2 regions of the Microbacterium sp. As-52 genome follow, and region 1 is predicted to be linked to the other one. Evidence: predicted binding sites of a transcription regulator. Region 1 holds the regulator's gene; the other holds the start of a gene.

Region 1 (14,374 bases):
GTCCGTGGGACCGGGCTCATCCATCCACTGCACGTGAAGAGCCTCCATGGCGCCCTCGTCGACGAGAACGATCGCCACCTCGGCGTCCGGGCTCACGTGGAGCTGTGCGAGGTTGAAGTCGGTCAGTCGCTGCAGCACGGTCTCATCGACGTCGATGGCCGACTCGTTGTTGATCTCGATCATGAGAGTCCTCGTTTCGGGGCGCGATCACGCGGTCCTGGTCGTTGCGCTCCTCGGCGCTCGGCACGATTGGCGAACTCGGCCGCCTGTTCGCGCTCGAACCGCTGCGCGGTGCGCTTCTCGTCGTACTCGCTGTACGCGTCGACGATGCGGCCGACCAACGAGTGGCGCACCACGTCATCGCTGGTGAGGCGGGAGAAATGGATGTCGTCGATTCCGTCGAGCACACGGGTGACCAGACGGAGACCGGATGCACCCTGCGGAAGATCGACCTGCGTGATGTCGCCGGTGACGACCATCCGCGTGCCGAAGCCGAGGCGCGTGAGGAACATCTTCATCTGCTCGGGAGTCGTGTTCTGCGCCTCATCGAGCACCACGAAGGAGTCGTTGAGGGTGCGGCCGCGCATGTAGGCGAGCGGGGCGACTTCGATCGTGCCCGTCGCCATCAGTCGCGGCACGATCTCGGGGTCCATCATCTCGTTCAGCGCGTCGTACAGCGGGCGCAGGTACGGATCGATCTTGTCCGTGAGGGTGCCGGGGAGGAACCCGAGCCGCTCCCCCGCCTCGACGGCGGGACGGGTGAGGATGATGCGGGTCACTTCCTTGCGCTGCAGGGCCTGCACCGCCTTCGCCATCGCGAGATAGGTCTTGCCCGTACCGGCGGGACCGATGCCGAACACGATCGTGTTCTCCTCGATCGCGTCGACGTACTCCTTCTGACCGAGGGTCTTCGGACGGATCACCTTGCCGCGGGTGGTCAGGATCGCCTCGCCCAGCACCTCGCTCGGACGCGGTCCGCCCTCCTGACGCAGCATGCGCGCGGAGCTCGACACATCGCTCGGGGCCAGGTCGTGCCCCGCCCTCGTCATGGCGAGGAGCTCGTCGACCAGCGCTTTCGCCTTCGCGACCGCATCGGTGCTGCCGCCGAGCGTGATCTCGTTGCCGCGCACGAGCACCTGGACGCCGGGGTGCTCCTTCTCGAGCATCCGCAGAAGCCGGTCCTGGGGCCCGAGCAGCTGCACCATCGCGACGCCGTCGGCGTAGATCTTCTCGACGGCCTCGGGAGGCTGACCTCCCCGGCTGCGCTCCGGGGGTTCGTGGTTCTCAGGCACCGACGCTCTTCTCGGTCAATCCGCCGCCCAGCACATGCGCGTGGACGTGGAACACGGTCTGCCCGGCGTTCGCGCCGGTGTTGAAGACGAGGCGGAAGTCGCCGTCTTCGGTGTGCTCCGCGGCGAGCTCCCCCGCGAAGGCGATCATGTCGGCCAGCAGAGTGGCATCCCCGGCAGCGAGCTCGGTCACGTCGCGGTACTCCGCGGTCTTCGGCACCACGAGCAGATGCACGGGCGCCTGCGGCGCGATGTCGCGCAGAGCGAAGAGGCGGTCGGTCTCGCCGATGATCTCGGCAGGGATCTCCCCGTTCAGAATGCGCGTGAAGATCGAGGGTTCCGTCATGCCGTCAAGTCTACTGACCACAGCACGCTCGCAGTCCGGTGCGCGTGGGCAGGCGGGCGAGTCGCGTTCACCATCGTCCGAGTGCGACCGACAGCACGGCGATCGCGGCAGGCCCTGCCGTCGAGGTGCGCAGCACGGTATCGCCCAGGAGCACGCGCTCGGCCCCCGCCTCCGTCAGGCGGTGGAGCTCCTCTTCGGAGATCCCGCCTTCCGGCCCAACGACGAGCACCAGGTCACGGCCGTCCGTCACGATCTCGGACAACCGCACGGGGGCCGTCGGGTCGAGGAGCAGAACACGCTGCGAGCTGACGCGCTCGGCGAGCTGCTTCGTCGAGACCGGCGCGACCACCTCCGGGACCCACGCGCGGTGCGCCTGCTTCGCGGCCTCGCGCACGATGCTCGCCCAGCGCTCCCTCCCCTTCACCGCCTTCGGACCTTCCCAGCGCGACACGCTGCGACTCGCCTGCCAGGGCACGATCTCGTCGACGCCGAGCTCGCACGCGGCCTGTACGGCGAGCTCATCGCGATCGCCCTTCGCGAGCGCCTGCACCAGGACGATCCGCGGACGGGGCGCGGGACGCTCGACGCGCTCTGCGATGCGCACGTCGACGCGAGCGGGCGACACCTCCTCGGCGACACCGGCCAACCACACTCCGGCACCGTCGCCGACCGTGACGGCCTCGCCGACGCGAAGCCGTCGTACGACGGCCGCGTGCTTGGCTTCGGCTCCGGTCAACGACACGATGTCGCCGACTCCGGCATCGGTCGACGAGTCGACGAGGAAATGCAGGGCCATGGTCAGTGGCTGCGGAAGCGGTCGCGGAGCTTCGAGAACAGTCCCTGTTGGAACTGCGCGAGCTGGGGCTCCGGCGACTTCGTCTTCTTGGCGAAGTCCTCGATCAGGGCCCGCTGCGCGGAGTCCAACCTGGTCGGGGTCAGCACCTGCACGCCGACCCGCAGATCGCCGCGCTGAGTCCCTCGGAGCGGCGTGATGCCGCGGCCCTTGATCGTGAGCACGTCGCCGGACTGCACACCGGCACGGATCTCGAGGTCCACCTCACCGTCCAGTCCCTGGATCTTCGTCTCCGTGCCGAGGATCGCATCCGTCATCGACACCTCGAGCGTGGCGAGCAGGTCGTCCCCCTCACGGCTGAACGCCGCGTGCGGGTTGACCGTCACCTCGACGTACAGGTCTCCGTTCGGTCCGCCCGCCTTGCCGACCTCGCCGGAACCGGGAAGCTGCAGACGGAGCCCCGTCTCGACGCCGGCCGGGATGTCGAGCGATACGGTACGGCGCGAACGCACGCGGCCCTGGCCACCGCACGTGCCGCAGGGGTAAGGGATCGTCGTGCCGTAGCCCTCGCACGTGCCGCAGGGCTGAGAGGTCACGACGTTGCCGAGCAGGCTGCGCACCTGACGCTGCACGTGACCGGAGCCACCGCAGATGTCGCAGGTGACCGGAGAGGTGCCCTCTTGGCAGCAGGATCCCTGACACGTCTCGCACAGCACCGCGGTGTCGACGTCGATGTCGCGGTGCGCACCGAACACCACATCGCCGAGGTCGAGGGTCACGCGGACGAGGGCGTCCTGGCCACGCTCGCGACGCGAACGCGGACGCGCGCCACGTCCGCCGCCCTGCGAGGCCCCGAAGAACGTCTCGAAGATGTCGCCGAAACCGCCGAAGCCGCCGAAGTTCCCTGCCGCACCGTCTCCGCCGCCCATGTCATAGCGCCGGCGGGAGTCGTCGTCGCTGAGCACGTCGTACGCATGCGTGACGAGCTTGAACTTCTCCGCCGCGTCCTCTCCCGGGTTCACATCCGGGTGCAGCTGCCGGGCGAGGCGCCGGTACGCCTTCTTGATCTCATCGGTGGAAGCGTCTCGGGACACCCCGAGAACCTCATAGTGGTCCGCCACAATCGCCTTTCTTGCGTGTGTCTCGGTGGCGACCGCGTCAGCGGCCGGCCTCGTCTTCATCGAGCATCCGCGACAGGTAGCGGGCCACGGCCCGCGCTGCGGCGAGGTTGCTCGGGTAGTCCATGCGCGTCGGTCCCATCACTCCGACGCGCGCCGTGCCGCTCGGGGCGGCGTAGTTGCTGGCGACGATCGACGCCTCGCCCAGGCCGAACGGGGCGTTCTCCGTGCCGATGCTCGCGGCGAGTCCGTGCTCGTCAGTCACCATCTCGCTCATCAGACGCAGGAGCGTCACCTGTTCCTCGATGGCTTCGAGGAGGGGGTGGATGCTGCCGCGGAAGTCCTGCTCCCGGCGCGCGAGGGTCGCCGCTCCCGCCATCACCAACCGCTCCTGGCGGAACCCTCCGAGTTCGTCGACGATCACCGCAGCAAGCGTGCGCAGCACGGCATCCTGGGGCTTCTCCTCGGCGACCAGCAACGCCTGCAGCCGATCGGATGCCTCCCCGATGCCCTGACCGGTGATCGACGCGGACAGCCGTGCGCGCAGCACAGCCATGTCAGCGTCGTCGATCGGCTCCGGGAGGACGGCCATACGCTGCGAGACCCCGCCGGCATCGGTCACGAGCACGATCAGAAGCCGGTTCGGCGCGAGCGCGACCAGCTCGACGTGCGTGACATGCGCGCGGGCGAACGAGGGGTACTGGGCGAGCGCGACCTGGCCGGTCAGCTGTGTCAGCACCCGCACCGTTCGCGCCATCAGGTCGTCGAGGTCGGCCGGCTCGCCGAGGAAGGACTCGATCGCCGAGCGCTGAGCCGACGAGAGCGGTCGCAGCTGGGCGAGGTGGTTCACGAAGACGCGATAGCCCTTGTCGGTGGGCACACGGCCGGACGAGGTGTGCGGAGCCGTGATGAGCTCTTCGTCCTCGAGCAGCGCCATGTCGTTGCGGATCGTCGCCGCCGAGACGCCGAACGAGTGCCGGTCGACGATGGAGCGGCTGCCGACGGGTTCGTGGGTCTCGACGTAGTCCTGCACGATCGCTCGGAGAACCTGGAGTCCTCGCTCTGTGACCATCGCCCTTCCCTTCCGCTGGCACTCGGACGTTCAGAGTGCCAATCCTACCCCGTGCAGCTCGGGATTCTCCGTACCGCGGACGCACGACCCTAGGATGACGCTCATGACCACCTCACCCCAGGCCACCCTGTCGAACGGCCTCGTCCGCGGCACCGAGGAGGCCGGGGTGGTCCGCTACCTCGGCATTCCCTATGCCCAGGCGCCGTTCGGGGAGAACCGCTTCCGCGCACCGCAACCCGTCCCGGCCTGGGAGGGCGTGCGAGAGGCGACGCAGTTCGGGCCGACACCACCCCAGGTCCCCTACGCCGGAGCGATCGGCGAGCTGCTGGGATCTGTGCGCATCGACGGCGACGACATCCTCACCGCGAACGTGTGGGCTCCCGCTGATGCCTCTGGCGCGCCCGTCCTGCTCTGGATCCACGGCGGCGCGCTCGAGCGAGGGACCGCCGCGCTGCCGCTGTACGACGGCACCGTGTTCGCCGCGGCAGGCCTCGTCTTCGTCTCGATCAACTACCGACTCGGTTCGGAGGGCTTCTCGGTGCTGGACGGCGCCCCGCGGAATCTCGGCCTGCGCGATGCCGCCGCCGCTTTGGAGTGGGTGCACCGAGAGGTCCAGGCGTTCGGCGGCGACTCGGCGCAGATCACCGCCATGGGCGAGTCGGCCGGTGGCGCGATCGTGGCCGGTCTCCTCGCGCGGGACACCTCCCGTGAACTGATCAGCCGCGCGATCATCGAGTCCGGCCCACTTCGCGCCCAGACCGCGCGGAAGGCAGGAAGAGTGACCGCGCAGATCGCGAAGCGACTCGGTGTGCGGGCCGACCGTGAGGCCTTCGCCGCGCTGACACCCGACCAGCTGCTGGACGCACGCACGGCGCAATCGGCGGGATCGTCACCCCTCGGCGGGGCACCGGGGTTCCAGTTCGCGATCGACGCCGAGAGCCTTCCCCGCTCGCCGCATGAGGTGCTCGGGGAGATCGACACCCCGCTCCTCATCGGCAGCAACACCGACGAGTATCGGCTCTGGTTCCCGCCGGAGGCGCTGGCCGCCATCGGCGGGATGAAGCTGCAGGCCGCACGGCTGCTGTCACGCATCCCCCGGCGCGCGGTGACCGCGTACCGATCCGCATTCCCCGACGCGATCACCGGGGAGATCTTCGGGCAGCTCGTCACGGACATGATGCTGCGTGCGCCCCTCAGCCGTGTGGCGGCGGCCCACCCGGACACGACCTACGTCTACGAGTTCGCCTGGCCGAGTCCGGTGCGTGACCTGCGGGCGGCCCACGCACTCGAGCTCGGGTTCGTGTTCGATCGGCTCGATGATGCCGAGGCCGAGCGACTGGCGGGTCCCGATGCTCCGCGCCGGCTCGCCGCCGAGATGAACGCCGCCTGGGTCGGGTTCGCGACCGCCGGAGACCCCGGGTGGCCCGCCTATGGGCCGGACCGCCGGACGCGTGTCTTCGATGCGGACAGCGCGACGGTGACGCAGCGGCGGACAGCGGGCATGGATCTGCTTCCCGGATGATTCCGAGAAGGAATCAGTCGGTCAGCTGGCGGACCACGGCATCCGCGAGAAGACGGCCCCGCAGTGTCAGTTGGATGCGCCCCTGCAGCGCTGCAACGGGGTCGACGAGCCCGTCGGCCATGAGCCCGGCGACCCTGCTCCGGTTCGCACTCGGCACGTCGTCGACGGCGATGCCCTCACGGATACGACTGAGCAGCAGGATGCGCTCGAGCGTGCGCGACTCCTCGTCCGGGCGCTCGGTGCCGGCTGCCGGAGACTCGGATGCCGAGAGACGCTGCGCGTACGCGGCCGGGTGCTTCACGTTCCACCACCGCAGGCCGGCGACGTGGCTGTGCGCACCAGGACCGAAGCCCCACCAGTCGCTCCCCCGCCAGTACGCGAGGTTGTGCCGCGACCGGCGATCAGGCGTGCGCGCCCAGTTGCTCACCTCGTACCAGTCGAAGCCACCGTCGGCCAGGCGCGCATCGGCGAGCTCGTACATGTCGGCCTGCAGGTCGTCGTCCGGCGTCGGCACCTCGCCGCGGCGGATCTGGCGGGCCAGCTTCGTACCGTCCTCGATGATGAGCGCGTACGCGGAGATGTGATCGGGTTCGAGCGCGAGGGCAGCATCGAGAGAGGCCTCCCAGTCGGAGAGCGACTCCCCCGGTGCGCCGTAGATCAGATCGACGCTCACGGCGAGACCTGCATCCTTCGCGGCGGCGACAGCGGTGCGCACGTTCTCGGGGCGATGGGTGCGATCGAGCGCGGCGAGCACGTGGGGAACGGCGGACTGCATCCCCACCGACATCCTCGTCACCCCGGCATCCGCGAGAATGCGGGCCACCTCAGGTGTCACGGTGTCGGGGTTCGCCTCCACCGTGACCTCCGCACCCTCGGCCAGGCCGAACGCGTCGGTCGCCGCGTCGAGCATGCGTGCGAGGTCACCCGCGGGAAGAAGGGTGGGCGTACCTCCACCGAAGAAGACCGTGTCCATCGGCCGCCGTGCCCCGGCGTCGTCCAGCACACGACGGGCGAGGGCGATCTCGGAGATCAACGTGGACGCGTAGTCCTCCTGCTTCGCCCCGCGCAGCTCGGTGGATGTGTACGTGTTGAAGTCGCAGTACCCGCAGCGCACCGTGCAGAACGGAATGTGCAGGTATGCCGAGAACGGAACGGCCGTGTCGATCGCGAGGTCGGACGGCAGGCGCCCGTCCGCTGGCGCGGGATCTCCGAGGGGAAGCGGTCCCGCCATCAGAGCGGGGTCGCGTAGAGCGGAGAGATCGCCCGGAGGTAGCGTGCGAAGAGCTCACGACGACGACGCTTCACGAGCGCGGGAATCGTGCGGTAGAGAAGACCGTTGGGCGCATCGAAGGCCCGGACGGTGAACCACACCTCGTCGTTGTCTTCACGCCAGTCCACGTCGAACGACTCCTCGCCGCTGACGACCGATCCGCCGACCGTGCCCAGGACGAACCCGACACGTCGGGTCTCCTCGGTGACGGAGATCACGCGCAGCTCGGAATCGGCGCGCATGCCGGCGACGCGTCCGCGAAGGTGCAGGGTCATCCCCGCCCCGACGAACGGCATCCCCTCGGCGTCGTACCGCGGCTCGACGTCTCGCTTGCTCGGAGCGATCGGGTTGCCTTCCGCGTCGAAGCTCACTCCGGCGTAGGCAGGTCCCGGCGCGGGTCGCACGTCCTCGACCGAGAGGCCGGCCGCACGCTGCGCCGTCCACGACAGAAGCGCTTCGCCAGCCGTCTGGAACCGTTCGACCCCACTGCCGATGCGCCAGGATTCCTCCGCCGGGATGCTGCGCTCCGGTGGGTACTGCATCAGGTCGGGCGCATGGGTCGCACCCACGGCCGCATAGTCCACCGTGTCGTCTCGGAAAGTCCCGCGCCGCATGACTTCCACCCTACTTCGCGTTACCTGAGCGAACACCCCCCACGCGCCGCGGGACGTCACATCCCAGGGCGCGATCAGACGTCGCTACTTCTTGTCCTTGCCTTCGACGTCGCCCGAGAGCGCGGCGATGAACGCCTCCTGAGGGACCTCGACGCGGCCGACCATCTTCATGCGCTTCTTGCCCTCCTTCTGCTTCTCGAGAAGCTTGCGCTTGCGGGTGATGTCACCGCCGTAGCACTTGGCGAGCACATCCTTGCGGATCGCACGGATGGTCTCGCGGGCGATGATGCGCGCACCGATCGCCGCCTGGATCGGCACCTCGAACTGCTGGCGAGGGATGAGCTTGCGCAGGCGCTCTGCCATCATCGTGCCGTAGGCGTAGGCCTTGTCGCGGTGCACGATCGAGCTGAAGGCGTCGACCTTCTCGCCCTGGAGAAGGATGTCGACCTTGACGAGGTCGGCCTCCTGCTGACCGGACGGTTCGTAGTCGAGCGACGCGTAGCCCTGGGTCTTCGACTTCAGCTGGTCGAAGAAGTCGAACACGATCTCGCCGAGGGGCATGTTGTAGCGCAGCTCGACGCGCTCCTCCGAGAAGTACTCCATGCCGAGCAGCGTTCCGCGGCGCGACTGGCACAGCTCCATCACGGTGCCGACGTAGTCCTTCGGCAGCAGGATCGCGGCCTTGACCATCGGCTCCGACACCGAGCCGATGCGCCCGTCCGGGTACTCGCTGGGGTTGGTGACGGTGACCGTCTCGCCGGTGTCGCTCGTGAGCACCTCGTAGATCACGCTGGGCGCTGTCGTGATGAGGTCGAGGTTGAACTCGCGGGCCAGACGCTCGGTGATGATCTCGAGGTGCAGCAGCCCGAGGAACCCGCAACGGAAGCCGAAGCCGAGCGCGACCGAGGTCTCCGGCTCGTAGACGAGCGAGGCGTCGGAGAGCTTCAGCTTGTCGAGCGCCTCGCGCAGCTCCGCATAGTCGCTGCCGTCGATCGGGTACAGGCCCGAGAAGACCATCGGCTTCGGGTCGGTGTAACCGGGAAGGGCCTCGGAGGCCGGCTTCCGGGACGTGGTGATCGTGTCACCGACCTTCGACTGACGCACGTCCTTCACACCGGTGATGAGATAGCCCACCTCTCCGACGCCGAGTCCCTTGGTCGGAGTCGGTTCTGGGCTCGACACGCCCACCTCGAGCGCCTCGTGGTTCGCGCCGGTCGACATCATCTGGATGCGCTCGCGCGGCGAGAGGCTGCCGTCCACCATGCGTACGTACGTGACCACTCCGCGGTAGGCGTCGTACACGGAGTCGAAGATCATCGCGCGGGCCGGAGCATCCGCGTCCCCGGTCGGGGCGGGGATCTCCTGCACCAGTCGGTCGAGCAGATCCTCGACGCCGACGCCGGTCTTGCCGGAGACGCGAAGGACATCCTCGGGCTTGCCGCCGATGAGCGAGGCCAGCTCCTTCGCGTACTTCTCCGGGTCGGCGGCCGGCAGATCGATCTTGTTCAGCACCGGGATGATGTGGAGGTCGTTCTCGAGCGCGAGGTAGAGGTTCGCGAGCGTCTGCGCCTCGATGCCCTGTGCCGCGTCGACGAGCAGGATCGCTCCCTCGCAGGCCGCGAGCGAACGCGAGACCTCGTACGTGAAGTCGACGTGGCCGGGCGTGTCGATCATGTTCAGCGCGACGGTCTGGCCATCGAGTTCCCACGGCATCCTGACCGCCTGGCTCTTGATGGTGATGCCGCGCTCACGCTCGATATCCATGCGGTCGAGGTACTGCGCGCGCATGTCGCGATCGGAGACGACTCCGGTGATCTGGAGCATGCGATCGGCGAGCGTCGACTTGCCGTGGTCGATGTGGGCGATGATACAGAAATTACGGATCTGCGCAGCCGGCGTCGCAGCAGGCTGAAGAGGGGTGAGAGCGCGTGGGGACATGTCCACTCGATTGTACGGTCAGGGGAGGCTAATCCCCGATTCGGCCATACCGGTGATAGTCTCCCGAAGTTGCCAGGGAAAATCCGTGACACCGGATCCCGCAAGCGATAAGACTCCGTCACATACCCCGTGATGGTCGTCGCATCGCAGAGTTCGGTGGATGGCGATTGTGTATCCAACTGACTCAGCGTTGCGTCGGCAGATCCCGAGCGCGTCTGTAGAAGAGAAAGACTGACCCCTTTTGATCAAGTACCTCCTGCGCCGAGCACTCGGCTGGCTGCTGATGATCGTGGTCGCCACGAATCTCACGTTCTTCCTGGCGTGGGGCTTCCTCGATCCGCGCAGCAATTACGTGGGACGGCGTCCCCCGCTCTCGCCTGAGCAGATCGACAACGTCCTCACCCCGCGCAACCTCAGCGACACCGTTCCCCTGATCGAGCGGTGGTGGAACTGGTTCAGCAGCATCCTGTTCCGCTGGGACTGGGGTGTGAGCCCGACCGGTCAGTCCGTCAACGAGCAGGTCTCCTACCGCATGTGGATCAGCGCGGAGCTCGTCCTCGGCGCCACGATCATCGCCGCAGTGCTCGGCATCTGGCTGGGCGTCTACACCGCTTCTCGTCAGTACAAGCTCGCCGACCGCATCGGTCAGGCGACCTCGATCATCACGATGAACGTGAACATCATCGTCGCGGGCCTCGCCGTCGTCCTTCTCGCGATCTCGCTCAACGAGTGGACCGGCGTCCGCATCTTCTACGTGACAGGCTCCTCGAGTCCCGGTGTCACCGGCTTCTTCCCCGTCCTGGTCGACACGCTGCAGCACCTGACGCTGCCCACGATCGCGCTCGTGATCGTCGGCTACGCCCAGTACCACTTCCTGCAGCGTTCGCTCCTGCTCGACAACATCAACGCCGACTACGTGCGCACGGCGCGCGCGAAGGGCTTGACCAAGTCTCAGGCGATCCGCAAGCACGCCCTGCGGACGTCGCTCATCCCTGTCGCGACGCAGGTCGCCTTCACGATCCCGACGATCTTCACCGGCGCGATCCTGACCGAGCGCATCTTCGCCTGGCAGGGCATGGGGCGGTACTTCCTCGACACCATCAACAACAACGACATCAACGGCGTCGTCGCCGTCGCCGCGTTCGGCGCCGTGCTGACGGCGATCGGCGCGGTGCTCGCCGACATCGTCGTCGTCGTTCTCGACCCGCGAGTGAGGGTGAGCTGAAAATGACCACCGATATGATCGATCCCCTGGTCGAGCCGCCGGCCGTGCCGCCGACCGCCGACCGCGCCTCGGGAAAGTCGCTGTCCAAGTGGACGCTCTACACCCGCCGGTTCATGCGCAACAAGCCGGCAGTGGGCGGCGTCGTCGTTCTCTTCGTGCTGATCCTCTTCTCGACGCTCGGACCGCTCCTGTCGCCGTACGCCGTCGACAGCATGGACTTCCTCGCCCTGAGCCAGCCGCCGTCCGCTGCGCACTGGTTCGGCACCAACGGGGCTGGCAACGACACCTACACGCAGACCGCCATCGGCCTGCAACGCTCCCTCATGATCGCGATCACCGTCTCGGTGGGCACGACGATCCTCTCGGCGCTCGTCGGGACCGCGGCCGCGTACTTCGGCGGCTGGTTCGAGCGCATCGCTCTCCTGGTGATCCACTTCATGATGGTGGTGCCGACCTTCCTCCTGCTGTCGATCATCTCGAACGACTCCGGCGGCGTGTGGTGGGTCATCGCGTTCGTGATGATTTTCGTCAGCTGGTTCTTCCCCGCGAGGATCATCTGGACCATGACCCTGTCGCTGCGTGAGCGCGAGTACGTCCAGGCCGCTCGGTACATGGGTGTCCGGGGACTGCGCATCGTGACGCGTCACCTCATTCCGAACATCGGCTCGCTGCTGGTGATCAACTTCACCCTCGGCATCGTCGCGGCGGTCACGACCGAGACCGGGTTGTCGTTCATCGGCTTCGGCGTGAAGATCCCCGATGTGTCGCTCGGCTCGTTGATCGGCGAGGGCAGCTCGTCCATCGTCAGCTCGCCGTGGCTGTTCTATTTCCCCGCACTGATCCTCACGCTGCTGACCGTATCGATGGCGCTCATCGCCGATGGACTGCGCGATGCCCTCGATCCCACTTCGGCTGCAGGAGGCCGCGCATGAGCCCCGTACTCTCCGTCCGCGACCTCCGGGTCAGCTTCGCGTCCGAGGCCGGCCGCGTCGACGCCGTCCGCGGCGTCTCCTTCGACCTCGAGGCGGGAAAGACCCTCGGCATCGTCGGCGAGTCCGGGTCGGGCAAGTCCGTCACCTCGCTCGCCGTCATGGGCCTCCTCGACGAGAACGCCAAGGTCACCGGCTCCATCGTGTTCGACGGCCAGGAACTTCTCGGCAAGACCGACACGCAGCTCTCTGCCATCCGCGGCAACGGGATCTCGATGGTCTTCCAGGACCCGCTCACGTCTCTGACGCCGGTGTACACGATCGGCGCTCAGCTGATCGAGGCGTTGACCGTGCACCGCAACCTCAGCATCAAGGAGGCGACCGCACGCTCGATCGACCTTCTCAAGCTGGTGGGCATCACCGAGCCCGAGAAGCGGATGAAGTCGTTCCCGCACGAGTTCTCGGGCGGCATGCGCCAGCGCGTCGTGATCGCGATCGCGATGGCGAACGATCCGAAGCTGATCATCGCGGACGAGCCCACCACGGCTCTCGACGTCACGATCCAGGCGCAGATCCTCGACCTCATCGAGAAGGCGCAGGCCGAGACGGGTGCCGCCGTCATGATGATCACCCACGACATGGGTGTCGTCGCCCGAACGGCCGACGACGTGATGGTCATGTATGCCGGCAAGCCCGTCGAGCAGGCGCCCGTGCGCGAGCTGTTCCACCAGACCCGGATGCCGTACTCGATCGGTCTCCTCGGCGCGATTCCCCGCGTGGACAAGGCCGAGAAGGAACCGCTCACCCCGATCAAGGGCAACCCGCCGCTGCTGATCAATCTTCCGGACGCGTGCCCGTTCGCGGACCGCTGCCCCATCGTCATGGACGCGTGCCGCACCCGCGAGCCGGAGCTTCTTCCCGTGCTGACCGGTGGCGGCGAAGAGCACCGTGCGGCCTGCATCCGTGCGAACGAGATCACCGACGGCGGCCTGCTCGGCGGTCTTCCCGTGTATCCGGTGCGCGAGGCACCGGAGAGCGCCCTGACGCGACTCCCCCGTGAAGAACGCCCCATCACCCTCGAGGTGAAGAACCTCACCAAGACCTTCCCTCTGCTCAAGGGCGCGTTCCTGAAGCGGAAGGTCGGCGAGGTGCACGCGATCAAGGGCATCAGCTTCGACGTGCGCGAGGGTGAGACCTTGGCCATCGTCGGTGAATCCGGCTCCGGCAAGACGACGACGCTGCTGCAGATCATGGACATGGTGAAGCAGACCGACGGCGACATCGTCATCGCGGGAACGAGCGTCAACGACATCCACAGCCACAAGGTGGAGCGGGCGCTGCGCCGCGACATCCAGATCGTGTTCCAGGACCCGATGGGAGCGCTCGATCCGCGTATGACGGTCGCGGACATCATCTCGGAGCCGCTCTCGGCGATCGGTACCCCGAAGGCCGAGGCGCACCGCCGTGTGAAGGAGCTGATGGACCTCGTCGGACTCAACCCGGCGCACAGCGATCGCTTCCCGCAGGCTTTCTCCGGAGGCCAGCGTCAGCGCATCGGCATCGCCAGGGCACTGTCGACCAACCCCAAGATCCTGGTGCTCGACGAGCCGGTCTCCGCGCTCGACGTGTCGATCCAGGCCGGTGTGATCAACCTGCTCGACGATCTCAAGGTCAAGCTCGGGCTGTCGTACCTCTTCGTGGCGCACGACCTCTCGGTCGTCCGGCACATCGCCGACCGGGTCGCGGTGATGTACCTCGGCGACTTCGTCGAGCACGGCGATGTCGACGATGTCTTCGACAACCCACAGCACCCTTACACGAAGGCGCTGCTGTCCGCGATCCCGGTCCCGGACCCCGACATCGAGCGCACGCGTGAGCGGATCGTGTTCGATCCCGCCACGGTGACAGCGCGGCCTGCGGCCTCATGAACAGATCACGGATCACCGTCCGATAACGGTTAGCCGATATTCACTCGCCGCCCGGACATTCGCGGATCCGGCGAACTATTCTCCCCTTATGACACGCCGCAAGGCGAAAGGAGCACCATGAAGCAGTACAAGCTGATGGGAGCGCTGGCACTCACCGGCGCTTTCGCACTCGCGCTCAGCGGGTGCGCTGCCGGTAACACCGGCAGTGGCGACAAGGGCGACGCCGGCGAGACGACCGACGTCGAGATGGCGAACTACAACCCGCAGCCTCGTGAGAACCTCAAGGAGGGCGGCACGGTCAACTTCGCGATCCGCGAGGTTCCGACGCAG
Region 2 (14,374 bases), 670 kb from region 1:
GTGATGTCGCCGGAGTAGCCGTCGTAGTCGGCCGTGCCGCCGTCGTTGATGATCTTGGCGCACTCGGCGAAACTGGTGCACTTCTTGCCGTCGCCGGAACCGCCCGAGACCTCCTGCATCTTGGCCGCGATGTCCGCGCCCTCGGTGGAGCCCGCCGCCAGCGACGCCAGAGCCACGAGGATGACGGCGTCGTATGCCTCAGCCGCGTAGGTGAAGTCCTTGACCTCGGGGTTGCCCTCGCCGGTCCAGTAGTCCTGCAGACGCGAGGTGAAGTCATCCGCGAGCGCAGGACCGGCCTTGGTTCCCTGCGCGCCCTCGAGCGAGACCGGGATCTCCGTGCCGTAGTCGGACAGGTTGCCGTCGACCATGTAGAACTTGTCGGCCGAGATGCCGGCGTTCACCAGCAGCGGTGCGATGGTCTTGAACTGGTCGAACGACACGATCGCGACCGCGTCGGGGTTCTGCGCCTTGATCGACTCGACCTGCGCGTCGAACTGCGCGTCGCCCACGTTGAACGAGACCGACTCGACGACCTCGCCGCCGGTGCTCTCGAACGTCTTCGTGATGGCGTCGTTGAGGCCGGTGCCGTACGCGTCGTTCTGGTAGATGATGCCGAGCGTCTTCGCGCCGTCCTCGGCGATCAGGTTGCCGAGCACCTCGCCCTGCAGCAGGTCACTGGGGGCGGTGCGGAAGTACAGGCCGTTGTCATCCCACGTGGTGAAGTCGGGCGACGTGTTCGACGCCGAGATCTGCAGGATGCCTGCGCTCACGTTGCCGTCGAGGATGAGCTTGGAGACGCCCGACGCCGCGGCGCCGACGATGGCGGAGACGCCCGCGCCCTGCAGCTTGGTGATCGACGTCTCGTAGGCCTTGGTGTCGGTGTCGCCCTCGTCTTCGGCCGTCAGGTCGATCGTGACGCCGGCGGCGGCGTCGTTGACCTCCTGGACGGCGAGCCCGACACCGGACTCCATGGGCGGGCCGAGGAACGCCAGCGAACCCGTCTGCGGAAGCAGCGAACCGAGCTTGAGCGTCAGATCGGCGGCGGGCTTGTCGCTGCCGCCGCTCTCCGAGCTCGGAGTGCTGCTGCAGCCGGCGATGACGATGGCGGATGCACTGATCAGTGCGATCCCGGCGAAGACCTTCGCTGTGCGCGAGCCCTTCAATGCGTTCATGATGCTCCCTTGCGTAACTGAACGTGGATTGTGGCCACAATCGGGTGCTCTAACACTAGGGCGTGAGTCCCGCGCACAGGGGTCGCAAGTATCTCGGTGCGTTAACGATCCGACACCCGGTCCCTCGGCGGATGAATCCGGGGATCAGGCGGGTTCGGCCCGGGGAATCCTGCGCCCCCGACGCGCGGCGAGCAGCAGGTCGACGATGAAGACGCCGATCGCGATCCACACGATGATGAAGCCCGCCCAGCGTTCGGCCGGCATCGGCTCATGCAGCACCAGGACGCCGATGAGGAACTGCATCACGGGGGTGATGAACTGGATCATGCCGATCACGGTGAGGTTGATGCGTCGGGTCCCCGCGGCGAAGAGCAGCAGCGGGACGGCCGTGGCGACACCGGCGAAGGCCAGCAGCAGCGCATGCGCCCAACCGTTCGTCCCCATCGTGATCCCCGTGGTCTGTGCGACGACGATCAGCTGCACCACCGCGATGGGGATCAGCCAGAACGACTCCAGTGTCAGACCGCTGACCGCATCGACGGCAGGGCCGATCTTCTTCTTGATGAGTCCGTAGACCCCGAAGGACGCGGTGAGTGACAGCGCGATCCACGGGAACTCCCCGTAGGCGACGACGATCACGATGACGGCGATCGCGGCGATGCCGATCGCCGCCCACTGCAATCGGCGGATGCGCTCCTTCAGCACGAAGACGCCGAGCAGGACGGTCGTGATGGGGTTGATGAAGTAGCCCAGACTCGTCTCGACGACGTTGCCGCTGAGGGTTCCGATCAGGAACACCTGCCAGTTGACGTAGATCAGCAGCCCGGCGAGCGCCGTCCAGCCCAGCAGCCGGGGTTGCCGGATGATGACGCCGAACGCCGCCCAGCCGCGCATGACCGTGAGCAGCAGGAGGCAGAAGACGAACGACAGCAGGACGCGCCAGGCGACGACCTCCCACGGCCCCGTCGGCACCAGAAGGAGGAAGTAGAGGGGAAGCACGCCCCAGAGGAGGTAGGCCCCACCGGCGTAGGCGACGCCGGCGGTCTGCGTGGCGCGTGTGGTCTGTGGTGGCACCGCACAACCCTATGCCCGCGGCGACGTCGCGAACGGCGCCGCCGGCCCGTCGATCGCAGTTCGGCAGGAATCGGACGCTCGCTGGCGGATGCAGAAGGGGCCCGGATGCGATACGCATCCGGGCCCCTTCGATGACCTTGCCCGCCCCTCAGGAGAGACGGGAATCAGGTTCCGCAGATCAGCGGACGACGACCGCCAGGACGTCGCGGGCCGACAGGACGAGGAACTCGTCTGCGCCGAACTTCACCTCGGTGCCGCCGTACTTGCTGTAGAGCACGCGGTCGCCGACGGCGACGTCGAGCGGAACACGGTTGCCGTTGTCGTCGATGCGGCCGGGGCCGACCGCCACGACCTCGCCCTCCTGGGGCTTCTCCTTGGCGGTGTCGGGGATGACCAGGCCACTCGCGGTGGTCTGCTCGGCCTCGACCTGCTTGATGACGATGCGGTCCTCGAGCGGCTTGATGGAAACCGACACGGTCTACCTCTTCTTTCTTGACGCTGACACGAAAGACTTGTTCGCACTCTCAACCCGAGAGTGCTAATCCAGTCTAGGCGCTCGGCTGGCACTCACGCAATGCGAGTGCCAGTGCGCGCCGCAGTTCGACGACTCGCACGGGCAATTAGGCTGAGCGGGTGGAGATGTCCGAGCTGCGCGCCCTGCTGACCCCCGCCGGTCTCGAACTGCTCGACGCGGTCGGGCCCATCGAATCGACCGCCGATGTCGCCCGCACCGTCTCGCGGCTGCGCGCGGGCGGCCACTCCCCCGAGCTGGTCTCCGCCGTCGTCGGCCAGGCCCGCCTGCGCTCCAGGGCCACCGCGAAGTTCGGGCCCTTCGCCGCACGCATGCTGTTCACCCGCGCGGGGCTGGAGCAGGCGACGAGGCTGGGCGTCGCAGCCCGGCATGCGCAGCGGATCCGTCACGCCGGTTTCACCCGTGTCGCCGACCTCGGCTGCGGAATCGGCGGTGACGCCCTGGCCTTCGCCGGCGCCGGACTCGATGTGCGCGCCGTCGATGCCGACGAGGTGACCTCGGCGATCGCCGCCTACAACCTGGCCCCGTTCGGCGACAGCGCGGTCGTCGACCATCGCACGGCCGAAGACGCCATCTCGTCGCTGGACCCGGGAAGCGCGGTCTGGATGGACCCGGCCAGACGCACTTCCGGTCACAGCGAGACCCGGCGCGTCTCGGCCGACGACTACTCCCCCTCGCTGGACTGGGCGTTCGAGGTGGCGGCTCACCATCCGACCGGTATCAAGCTCGGACCGGCGCACGACCGCGACGCCCTGCCGGTCGGCGCCGAGGCGCAGTGGGTCAGTGCCGACGGCAGCGTGGTCGAACTGGTCGTCTGGAGCGGCGCGCTCGCCCGGGAAGGGGTGCGGCGGGCGGCCCTCGTGATCCGCGACGAGCGCTCGCACGAGCTGACGGCGCCGGCGGACGCCCCCGATGAACCCGTGCGCGAGCTCGGCGCGTTCGTGCACGAACCGGACGGCGCCGTGATCCGTGCGCGGCTGATCGGCGAGGTCGCCCGGAGCCTGGAGGCGGGGATGCTCGACGAGCACATCGCCTATCTGACCTCCGACGCGGCGTTGACGAGTCCTTTCGTGCAGTCCTTCCGGGTGCGCGAGACCCTCCCGGCCCACCCCAAGGCGATCAACGCCGCCCTGCAGGCGCAGGGCATCGGGCGCCTGGAGATCAAGAAGCGCGGAGTCGACGTGGATCCCGCCGCTTTCCGCAAGAAGCTCACGCTGCGTGGGGACCAGGAGGCGACACTCATCCTGGCCCGCATCGGCGATCAGCGCCGCGCGATCCTCGCCGACCGGGTGCCCGCAGCGAACTGACCCCCGCTCAACGCTCCGCGTCGCGACCCGGCGGCTCGACCACGATGGGGTCACCGGGAGGCGCGTCGACCCGGACGGTATCCCCCGGCTCCGCGCCGGTCACCGGCGCGTCGGTGATGGTCAGATAGGGCGTCTGCCACCTCGTGAACCGCGCCTCGAGCACCGACGAGCCGACGACCCCGCCGGAAGCCCCGTCGACGTCATCGATCCGCGCTTCGATCCCGGATTCCGCTGCCGCGTCGAGAGATGCGCACGCCGTCAGATCGACGGCGTCGACGACGAGGCACTTCTCGATCTCGCCCTCGTCCGAGAGACGGTCCCCGACCCACACCGGGGCCGTGCGGAAGTAGCCCACGATCTCGATCGTGAACGCGAACCCCTCATCCACCAGTTCCTCTGCCCGCGTGCGCTCGTCGCCCGCGAACTGCGAGGGCGCCGTGGAGGGCATCGACCAGTGCTGGAGCACGACCATCGGCTCCCCCGTCGTCGATACGAGCATCGTGGCGTTCACACCCCCCACGCCACGCGGGTCGCCGTCCGGGTCGTCGTCCGGCGCGGCGAGCGGCACGGGAAACGACACGCTCAGGCCGCGTCCGGTGTCGGCGACCGGCAGACAGTTCGACTGCGACTGTTCGCCCGCATCGAGGATCACGCACACGATGCTGCCGTCGTCCTTGGTCGCGTACCACGCCAGGGCCTCCTCGTCCCGAGCGACAGCACGGAGCGAGCCGGGGTCGAAGTCGGCCGCGGCGAGCACCTCTCGGCGTTCCTGCTGCGCTGCCGTGAGCGGGATGCTCCCGTCTCGTGGCGCGAACACGACCCCACCGATGGCGGTACCGAGCGCCAGAAGCAGGACGGCGAGCGCCGACACGCCCCACCGATAGCGCCGAAGGGCACGGCGAACCGCGCCCCATGACCGTGGCGCATCCACCGGCTCAGACTCAGGCGCAGGCTCAAGCTCAGGCTCAGGCTCAGGCGCATCCACCGGCTCAGGCGCATCCACCGGCTCAGACTCAGACAGAGGACGCTCCGGGCCGATGCTCACCGCGAGTGGCTCCGCAGGAGTCGGCGTGCTCGTCGACATCGCGGATCGTCGAGCGTCCTCGAGCTCACGCAACCGCCGGAGCTCGTCATCCGTCACCACACCGTCGCGGGCGTAGGCCCTGCGCCGGAGCGCGCGGAGCTCGTCGGCGTCAGCCTCCCCCTGCACGGCCGGCACCCCCCTCACGCCTGATCGTCAGAGAGGAGTTCCCGTTGCTCGCGGTCGGAAGCTCGAGGCGCACGAGCTCGCCGCTCGCATCGTCGAGCACGTTCAGCACCAGCGTGGCACCCTGCTCCTGCATCGTGAGTGCATCCGCGCAGACGCGCGGGAAGCGGTCGTTCGAGCCGTCGTAGATCAGGCAGGTCTGGAAGCCCTCGAGCTCCATCCCCGTCCACACCGGCACCTCTCCGTCGTAGCCGATGACCCAGAGCGAGTTGATCTCGAACCCCTGCCCGGCGATCCGCTTCGCCTTCTCCGCCTCCTCGGCGTTCTCGTAGATGACGCCGTTGGTGGTGCCGGGGCCGTACTCCGACGTGTGGACGGCGACGGCGGGTTCGCCGGAGGGGGCGAACATCAGCTGCACATTGAGCTCGCGTCTGATCTCGTCCTTCGACTCCAGCGTGACCGCGCCGAAGAGCCCCGTCCTCTCGACCGTCTCGGTACGCTCGCAGGTGGGCAGGGCCGACGGGGATGTCGCCACGAGCAGGCACGTGCTCTCTCCGTCGTCCTTGGTCGCCGCCCAGATGACCGCGCCCTGTTCCACCGCGAGGGCGCGCAGGGATCCCTGATCGTAGCGCCCACCCGCGATCAGGGCGCTCTGCCATTCCTGCTGCTGCGCGGTCAGGGCGACCGAAGCGGTGCCGGATCTGCCGAAGAGCATCCAGCCGCATCCCACACCGACGACCAGCAGCACCGCGACGGCGATCGCGGCCGCCCGCCAGTGCACGCGCAGCAGTGGGAGGACGCGCGGGGCGATGTCGTGCGAGGCTGCGTCGGCCGACGCCCCCTCCGCAACAGACGTCTCCGCATCCGACACCTCGGCGGCATGCGTGCCCTGGCGCTCGGTTCCGGCGTCCGGGAGATCGACCGGGGATCGTCCAGCCGCCTCCGACGCGGAGGAAGTCACGGCATCGACGGGTGACGCCTCGCCGCGCGGCGCGATCGGACGCGCGACCCGGCGCTCCTCCAGCTCGCGCAGTCTGGCCGCGTCGGCGCCCGTGAGCGAGGAGTCCCGGGCATAGGCCCGCGCCTGCAGGGAGCGCAGTTCCTCGAGCTCCGCCGCGTCCAGCACCGGTCAGCCGAGTCTCTCGAACTGCATGCCGGCCCAGACCAGCCAGCCCAAGCTGTAGACCGTGGCGCAGAGACCGAGCACGAGCGCCCACCGCGCGATCGCCCGGCTCTCGACAGGGCGACGCAGCGACATGATCGCCGCGATCACCGAGACCACCGCGACGGGGATGCCCCAGCCGACGAAGAACGATGCCCCGAGAGCCACGATCGCGGCCAACAGCGCCCACGGAGCGAGACGGGTGTCGTCGATCGGCACGGATCCCGTCGACGGCTCCCACTCCGTGTCATCGGGCGCATCGATGTCCGGCCCGGTCGCGACGACCGGTTCGATGCCGACCGGCCCGGTCGGCATCTTGGTGTAGCCGTCACGGCGGGCGCCGGGCAGACGAGCGCTGCCGGCCGGATGCTCGACCTCGCCGCTGGGACGTTCGATGCGCGCCGCCGGCGTCGTCGAGGGTGTCGCCTCGGGAGAGCCGGAAACGTCGCTCATGCCGACACCGCCTCCGCGATCTGGATCTCGGTCACGGGAAGCGTCGAGTCCGCACCGAAGTCCAGGGTGGACGGACGGCGGCCGGACGAGATCAGCTCGGCGGCGAGCGCCGCGATCATCGCGCCGTTGTCGGTGCACAGAGACAGTGGCGGAATGCGCACCGTGACCCCCGCGGCTCCGGCCCGTACCAGAGCGACCTCACGCAGACGCCGGTTGGCGATCACGCCGCCTCCGAGCAGCAGCCGCGGCACACCGAGGTCGGCGCAGGCGGCCAGCGCCTTCGTGACCAGAACGTCCACCACCGCTTCCCGGAAGCTCGCAGCGACATCGGCGACCGGGACCTCGACCCCCTCGGCTTCACAGCGCTCGACCCAGCGGGCCACCGCCGTCTTCAGCCCCGAGAACGAGAAGTCGTAGCGGTGCTTCGCCAGGTCGGAGGCACGGGACAGCCCGCGGGGGAACCGGATCGCGTTCGGGTCGCCGTCGGCCGCTGCCCGGTCGATCTCCGGTCCGCCGGGATACGGCAGCGACAGCAGACGGGCGACCTTGTCGAACGCCTCTCCCGCCGCGTCGTCCATCGTCTCCCCCAGCAGCTCGACGTCGGTGGTGAGGTCGCGCACATGCAGCAGCGAGGTGTGTCCACCGGACACGAGCAGCGCGACGGTCGGATACTCGAGCGGAGCGGAATCGGCGGTGAGGATGTCGGCGGCGATGTGCCCGACCAGATGGTTCACCGCGTACAGGGGCTTGTCGAGCGAGACCGCCAGGCCCTTCGCCGCGCCGACGCCGACCATCAGGGCCCCGGCGAGCCCAGGGCCGCTCGTGACGGCGACCGCGTCGAGGTCGTCCAGGCGCACATCGGCCTCGGCGAGTGCCGCGTCGATGGCCGGCTGCAGCGCCTCGAGGTGCGCTCGGGCGGCGACCTCGGGCACGACGCCGCCGTATCGCGCGTGCTCGTCCATGCTCGAGGCGATGGTGTTCGAGAGCAGGGTACGTCCGCGTACGATGCCGATGCCCGTCTCGTCGCAGCTCGTCTCGATGCCGAGGACCAGCGGTTCGCTCATGACTTCGCCTCCTCGGCCGTGGCGCCCGGCACCGGGTGACCTGGCAGTTCTCGACGCATCACGATCGCATCGACGTCGTCGGGCTGATAGTAATGCGGGCGGCGGGCGATCTCTTCGAAACCCTCGGCCCGGTAGAGCCCCTCGGCAGAGGGGTTGTCGGCCCTCACCTCGAGGAAGATCTCGCGCGCACCACGCTCCGAGGCCGCCGCGAGCAGCGCCCGCAGCAGCGTCCTGCCCCGCCCCTGGCCGCGGTACTCGGCGAGCAACGCGATGGTCTGGACGTCGGCGTCGGCGCTTCCCTGCAGGGCGCGCACCCCGCCGTAGCCGACCACCGCGCCCTCATGCTCGTCGACCAGGTACCGTCCGTGCGGGCTCGCCAGCTCGGCGGCCATGGTCTCCGAGCTCCAGGCGTCCGACGGGAACGACCGGTTCTCGATCGCCATGATCGCGTCGAGGTCTTCGACGGTGGCGTGGCGAAGCGTCATGTGCCCACCTTCTTCGGGGCGCCGGGGAGCGTGACGTCGGGGTGACGCATGTAGAGGGGCTCGTCGCCGGCGAGGGTGCGACCGGCCGCGAGCGCGCGTGCGCCGACCCGCGCCAGATCCGTCCCGGAGAGCGTCGCCACATCGATACGTCGGATGCCGTCGAGGTACGCGTCGGCCTCTGTGGCCCGCACGAGCACGGTGTCGGAGACGGTCACCGGGATGCCGTCGTCGTCGAGGCCGTGGAACACGGTGATGGCGACCTCGCGGCGGCGGGCGTCCGTCACGATCGCGAACGGTGCGGTCGCGGCGTCGGCCTCGAGAGCGGTGAGTGCTGCCGCGAGATGGCTGGGGACGGGGATCACCGGCAGTCCGCGCCCGAGGGCGAAGGTGCGCGCTGCGGCTATGCCGATGCGCAGCCCGGTGAAGGGACCGGGTCCCATGCCCGCGACCACGTGGGTGATCTGGGCATCGCCCGCCTCGTGGAGAGCACGGACGAGGAGGTCGCCGATGACCTCGGCATGGCCGAGCGGGTCGACGGCACCGGCTTCGGCGCGTCGCGTCCCGTCGGCATCGATGAGGGCGACAGCCGTGCCCAGGGAAGTATCGACGGCAAGGATCACGACTCCAGATTAGCCGCCGCCGCCTGAGGAGAGCGGCCTACGGGAGCCCAGGTCCGGGGTCAGCCGAGCGGGGCGCGCAGCGGGTAGTCCTGATCCTCGAGGATCACCTGCGATGCGGCTCCCGTCGTCCGGTTGACGATCACCGGGGCGAGGAGATTCACGCTCACGCCCTCAGCGGACGGATGGGCGACCACGAGGATCAGCGCGTCGTCCGGCGATCCCAGCGCAAGCCCCTCCGCCTGCTCGTCGGTCAGGGTCGGCGCGTACTCGCTCAGAACGCTCCGGGGATCGACGAGGTAGAGGCGCAAGGCGGAGTCGTCGACAGCGCGCATCGAGAAGAGCCCGTCGGATCCGTCGACGGGTGCGAGCGCGAAGTTGACGTGGGGGGCGAGTCCCGGCGGCGGGGCGAGGAAGGTCAGTGCGGCGGTCATCGGAGGAAGTCCATGAGCGAGGGCTGGAGGACGCGCGCATTCACGGCAAGCGCCGAGCGGTACACGAGCTCCTGTGCCTGCAGACGCACGAGCACCTCGATCGAATCGACGTCCTCCACCGCCGTCCTGCGGGACTCGAGGGACACGGAATTCTGCACTGCCGCCTCCTTGGCGCGTTCGATCTGAGCCTGTCTGGTGCCCACGGAGCCCTGCACCGCGAGCATGGCCGTACGGCGACCGTCGATCTCGCCGAGACGGGGACCGACGTTCGTGCCGGATCGGAGGTCGGCGACGATCTTGTCGACGAGGGCGAAGACCGAGTCGTCTCCGGTGCCGTACACGGCGGCGCCGTCGGTGTCGACGCGGACGGATGCCGCGTCCGACACCCGTCGGGTGACCTCGGCTCCGGGTACCCCGCTGTGACTGTAATCGGCAGCGAAGGCCGCGGTGTCGGAGGTACCGGCGAACACGGAGCGTCCGAGTAGCCGGGTGTTGGCCTGGGAGAGGAGCTCTTTGCGGATGCCCTCGAGCTCGACGGCGAGGGCCTCCTTGGCGGTGGCGTCGAGCGCGCCGTCGTTCGCGCCCTGGGCGGTGAGGTCGCGGACGCGCCCCAGCAGGGCCGTGCTCGCGGTGATGGCCGTGTCGGCGGCGGTGACCCATGCCAGGCCGTCGTCGATGTTGCGGGCGTACTGCTCGGTGCGGCGCTGTTCGGCATGCAGTGCGAGTGCGGCTGCCGCGGCTGCCGGATCGTCGGATGGGGCGGCGAACGCGCGCTGGGACGTCGCCTGCTCCTGCAGACGCGCCAGCTCGGAGAGGTTGGACTGCAGCTGGCGCATGGCCGTCTGCGTCATCGCGGATGACGTCACTCGAGAGATCACGGTGCTCCTTCGCTCAGCGTCCGACGAGACCCGTGCGGTTGATGAGCACGTCGAGCGCCTCATCCACCGCGGTCATCACGCGGGCTGCGGCCTGGTAGGCGGTCTGGTAGGTGAGCAGGCTGATCGTCTCCTCGTCGCCGTCGACAGCCGCGACCGACTGCTGTGCGCCGACCGCGGCGACCGCAGCGGAATCGGAGAGCTTGGCGCGCTGCACGTCGGCGGCCGTCGCGACGCCGAACCGGGTGACCTGATCGGACCAGATCGCATCGGGAGAGCCGGCCCGCCGGCCGATCTGGGAGATCAGGTCGGCGTTCGTCGCGTCCAACGCCCCCGACCCCGGGGCGGCGAGCGCCAGTTCGGAGGCGGATCCGACCGCGACCTTCAGACCGAGCGCTGCGGATCCGGTGGCGGGGAGGGTGAAGAAGTCGCCGCCGGCCTGGCCCGTGGAGGTGACGCCCGCCCGGTGCTGCGCGTTCATCGCGTCGGCGAGGGCCGTCGCCACCGTGTCGTAGGTGGCCGCGAGTCCGGCGAGCATGCCGCCGTCGGCCGCGGGTGCCAGAACCGAGAGCGAGGCGCCGAGCTCACCGCCGTCGATCGACACGGGGAGATCGGGCGCGGACGCCCAGGAAAGGCTGAAGCGCTGACCGGAGTCGATCGAGGCCGGGCCCGTCAGCACGAGATGGCGGGCGTCGGAACCCGAGACCAGTGCGTTGCCACCGAGGCGGACCGTCATCGTGCCGTCGGCCTCGATCGTGGCCGCTGCCCCGGACATCCTCGCCACGTTCTGCGCGAGGACGCTGCGCTGATCCATCAGTTCGTTCGCCGAGCGACCGGAGGCGAGCGCGTCGCGGATCTCGTCGTTGAGCACCGCGATCTGGTCGGCGGTCGCGTTCACCTGCGAGACCGTGCGATCCGCGGAGTCGCGGGCGTTGCTCCATTGCGTGGCGACGTTGCGATACCCGCCGGCGATGTGCGAGGCGAGCTCCTTCGCCGATTCGAGGATGCTCGACGCCGCCGCACCTGAATCCGGGGTGTTCGCGAGATCCTGCCAGCCCGACCAGAACTTCGACAGCCGCGCCGCGAGTCCGTTCGCGGTCGGCTCGGCCAGCGACGCCTCGATCGTGGTCGCGGCCACGGCCCGGGTGGACCAGTACCCCGAGGCACCGAGGGCGTCACGCACCCTGGCGTCGAGAAGAGCGTCACCCAGTCGCGCCACCCCGTCGATGGACACGCCGTGCCCCGGGAGGGCACCGACGCTGAAACGGCCGGTCTGCGCGATCGCGGCGACCGCGGAGGTCGTCACGCGCTGGCGCGTGTATCCCTCGGTCTTCTGGTTGGCGATGTTCTGCCCGACCACGTCCATGCCGCGCCGGGCGGCGGCCAATCCGCTGGCCGCCGTGTTCAGTCCACTGAAGGTCGACATGATCCCCTCTCGGTCACATCTCGGTGTCGATGATGCGCGCAGCGTCGTCGCGTGCGCGGTCACCCTTGGTCGTGTACTCGCCGGTGTCGTGTCCGAGTGCGGCGATGGTCTCCTGCGTCGCGCGGAGCACGCCGCTGAGCTGCTCGGCATTGGCGTCGCGCATCTGCTCGACCTCGGCGGCGAGCTTCGTGAGCGCGCGCAGGTGGTCGGCGAACACCTCCTGCCATGCGCCTTCGGGGGCGTGCGCGATCAGTTCGCGGATGGTCGTCGCGTCGGGAGCTCCCCACTCCTCGGCGACGGTCGCGACCTCGACGGTGCGGGCGAGCCCCGCGCCACGCAGCCTGTCGAGTACCTGATCGATCTCCCGCGCGGCAAACTGGATCCATTGGGATCTTCCGGCGGCGAGCAGCAACTGCTGCTCATCGAGTTTGAAGAGCAGCATCTCGAGCAGTTCGCGCTCGCGCCACAGCTGTATCGATAGTTCGTTGGCTCCCATGATCCCCTTTTCCCCAGTGATCGCCCCGCCTGACAACGCGGCCAAAGGTCACTATCGGCCAGCGCTCGCCTAACGTTACTATGTGGAACGGCGATGGACAGTTCTCCCCATGTACAGATCACGAGAAGTGTGATATGCGCATCTGTTCATCTCCTCGGAACTTCCGGAGTGCATCCAGAGAGGTGGATCATCCCCCATGTCGTCGCGCGCTGAGCGCAATCTGCTCATCGAGAGCAACCTCCCTCTGGTCGGATACCTCGCCGCCGAGACCCATGCCCGTGCCACCCACATCCCCCGCGACGAGCTCGCCGCCGTCGGAGCGCTCGCGCTCGTGACCGCGGCCGAGGCCTTCGACCCCGAGCTCGGGGTGCCTTTCGGCGCCTATGCCCGTCGTCGCATCCTCGGCGCCTTCGCCGACGAGATGCGCTCGATGGACTGGGCCTCCCGGGGCATCCGCAAACGCATCAAGGAGACCGTCGCCGTCCGCGAGACCCTGACCGCCGGTCTCGGCCGGACCGCCACGGCGACCGAGGTCGCCACGGCGATGGGCGTTCCGAAAGAGGTCGTCATCGAAGCGCTCGGCGATGCCGCCAGGACGCTCACCACCATCGACGACCCCTCGGCCCGGGACGTCGCCGCCGACATCCCCCTCCCCGAGGAATCCGCTCTGATCGGGGAACGGCGCGAGGTGCTCGAACAGGCCGTCGCCGCCCTTCCCGAACGGATGCGCCGGATCGTGCAGGCCGTCTACTTCGACGAGCGTCCGGTCAAGGAGATCGCCGAAGAGCTGGGCGTGACGCACTCGGCCGTGTCGCAGCAGCGGTCGGAGGCGATCCGGTTGTTGCGCGACGCCCTGGATCGGTTCTTCGCCGAAGGGACCGCACCGACCACCACGACGCGGGTCTCCGCCGGCGCCCGCGATGCCTACTTCACACGGATCGCCGATGTCGCGGGTTCCCGGATCGCCGGGGTCTTCCGCGATCCGGCACCCGCCTGAGCCGATTCCCATACGCACGGCTAACGCCCGCGTCCCCTCCGCCGATAGGTGTGACCGGGAGACCACGGATGGTCTCCCGCACAACACCATTCACGGAGGAGAACCCTTATGGGTATGCAGATCAGCACGAACGTGTCGGCCCTCAACGCCTACCGCAACCTGTCCAACACCCAGAACGACCTGTCGAAGTCGCTCGAGAAGCTGTCCAGCGGCTTCCGCATCAACCGCGCGGCCGACGACGCTGCAGGCCTCGCGATCTCCGAGGGCCTGCGTTCGCAGGTCAACGGTCTGAACGTCGCGGCACGCAACGCCCAGGACGGCATCTCGGTCATCCAGACCGCGGAAGGCGCCCTGACCGAGGTCCACTCGATCCTGCAGCGCGTTCGCGACCTGACCGCTCAGGGTGCGAACGACTCGAACAACGCGAAGTCGCGCGACGCGATCCAGAAGGAGATCAACACCCTCGGTGATGAGCTCACCCGGATCGCCGGCAGCACGAACTTCAACGGCATCAAGCTGCTCTCGGGTGGCGACACGCTGACGTTCCAGGTCGGTGCGGGCTCCGTCGCCGCCGAGGACCAGATCTCGGTCGCCCTGACCGACTTCGCCACCCTCGGTGCCGACATCAAGACGCTCGCGGCGACCATGACGGACGCGGCGACGTACGGTACCGCACTGGCGGGCATCGACACGCAGATCCAGGCGGTCTCGACCGCACGTGCCGGCTACGGTGCGCTGCAGAACCGCTTCGAGTCGACCATCAACAGCCTCAACGTGTCGGCGGAGAACCTCGCCGCTGCCGAGAGCCGTATCCGCGACACCGACATGGCGTCCGAGATGGTCAAGTTCACGTCGAAGAACATCCTGTCCCAGGCAGGTACGGCGATGCTGGCCCAGGCCAACCAGGCCAACCAGGGCGTGCTCCAGCTCCTGCGCTGAACCATGCCATAGGGTCCGGGCGCCCACCGGCGCCCGGACCCTGTCCGCTCCCGACCTGGAAAGGCGACCATGTCCCTCTCGCTCGACGGCCTCGTCTCCGGCCTGAAGACCACCGAGGTCATCAAGGCGCTGAT

What was found. Region 1 encodes HrcA, which represses chaperone genes, less so after heat shock. Its sites were predicted from a motif close to TTNGCACTCGNNNNNNNCGAGTGCNAA; they were not measured.
Region 2: the regulator HrcA is predicted to act here: its motif matches at 2,807-2,833, upstream of groES (co-chaperone GroES).

What each region holds. Positions count from the first base shown of each region.
Region 1 covers NZ_CP188171.1:123,052-137,425, forward strand. The annotation lists gene ybeY (rRNA maturation RNase YbeY) at 1-183, opposite strand, end outside; gene ACLFA2_RS00610 (PhoH family protein) at 180-1,205, opposite strand; gene ACLFA2_RS00615 (histidine triad nucleotide-binding protein) at 1,285-1,635, opposite strand; gene ACLFA2_RS00620 (16S rRNA (uracil(1498)-N(3))-methyltransferase) at 1,703-2,431, opposite strand; gene dnaJ (molecular chaperone DnaJ) at 2,434-3,549, opposite strand; gene hrcA (heat-inducible transcriptional repressor HrcA) at 3,587-4,618, opposite strand; gene ACLFA2_RS00635 (carboxylesterase/lipase family protein) at 4,722-6,140, shown strand; gene hemW (radical SAM family heme chaperone HemW) at 6,154-7,371, opposite strand; gene ACLFA2_RS00645 (DUF1990 family protein) at 7,371-8,024, opposite strand; gene lepA (translation elongation factor 4) at 8,109-9,962, opposite strand; gene ACLFA2_RS00655 (ABC transporter permease) at 10,204-11,187, shown strand; gene ACLFA2_RS00660 (ABC transporter permease) at 11,190-12,119, shown strand; gene ACLFA2_RS00665 (ABC transporter ATP-binding protein) at 12,116-14,044, shown strand; gene ACLFA2_RS00670 (ABC transporter family substrate-binding protein) at 14,162-14,374, shown strand, end outside.
Region 2 covers NZ_CP188171.1:790,162-804,535, forward strand. The annotation lists gene ACLFA2_RS03780 (ABC transporter substrate-binding protein) at 1-1,172, opposite strand, end outside; gene rarD (EamA family transporter RarD) at 1,317-2,246, opposite strand; gene groES (co-chaperone GroES) at 2,425-2,721, opposite strand; gene ACLFA2_RS03795 (THUMP-like domain-containing protein) at 2,880-4,085, shown strand; gene ACLFA2_RS03800 (hypothetical protein) at 4,093-4,956, opposite strand; gene ACLFA2_RS03805 (hypothetical protein) at 5,279-6,418, opposite strand; gene ACLFA2_RS03810 (hypothetical protein) at 6,422-6,907, opposite strand; gene tsaD (tRNA (adenosine(37)-N6)-threonylcarbamoyltransferase complex transferase subunit TsaD) at 6,904-7,971, opposite strand; gene rimI (ribosomal protein S18-alanine N-acetyltransferase) at 7,968-8,456, opposite strand; gene tsaB (tRNA (adenosine(37)-N6)-threonylcarbamoyltransferase complex dimerization subunit type 1 TsaB) at 8,453-9,076, opposite strand; gene ACLFA2_RS03830 (flagellar assembly protein FliW) at 9,136-9,507, opposite strand; gene ACLFA2_RS03835 (flagellin) at 9,504-10,385, opposite strand; gene flgK (flagellar hook-associated protein FlgK) at 10,399-11,808, opposite strand; gene ACLFA2_RS03845 (flagellar protein FlgN) at 11,822-12,304, opposite strand; gene ACLFA2_RS03850 (sigma-70 family RNA polymerase sigma factor) at 12,501-13,301, shown strand; gene ACLFA2_RS03855 (flagellin) at 13,410-14,240, shown strand; gene fliD (flagellar filament capping protein FliD) at 14,310-14,374, shown strand, end outside.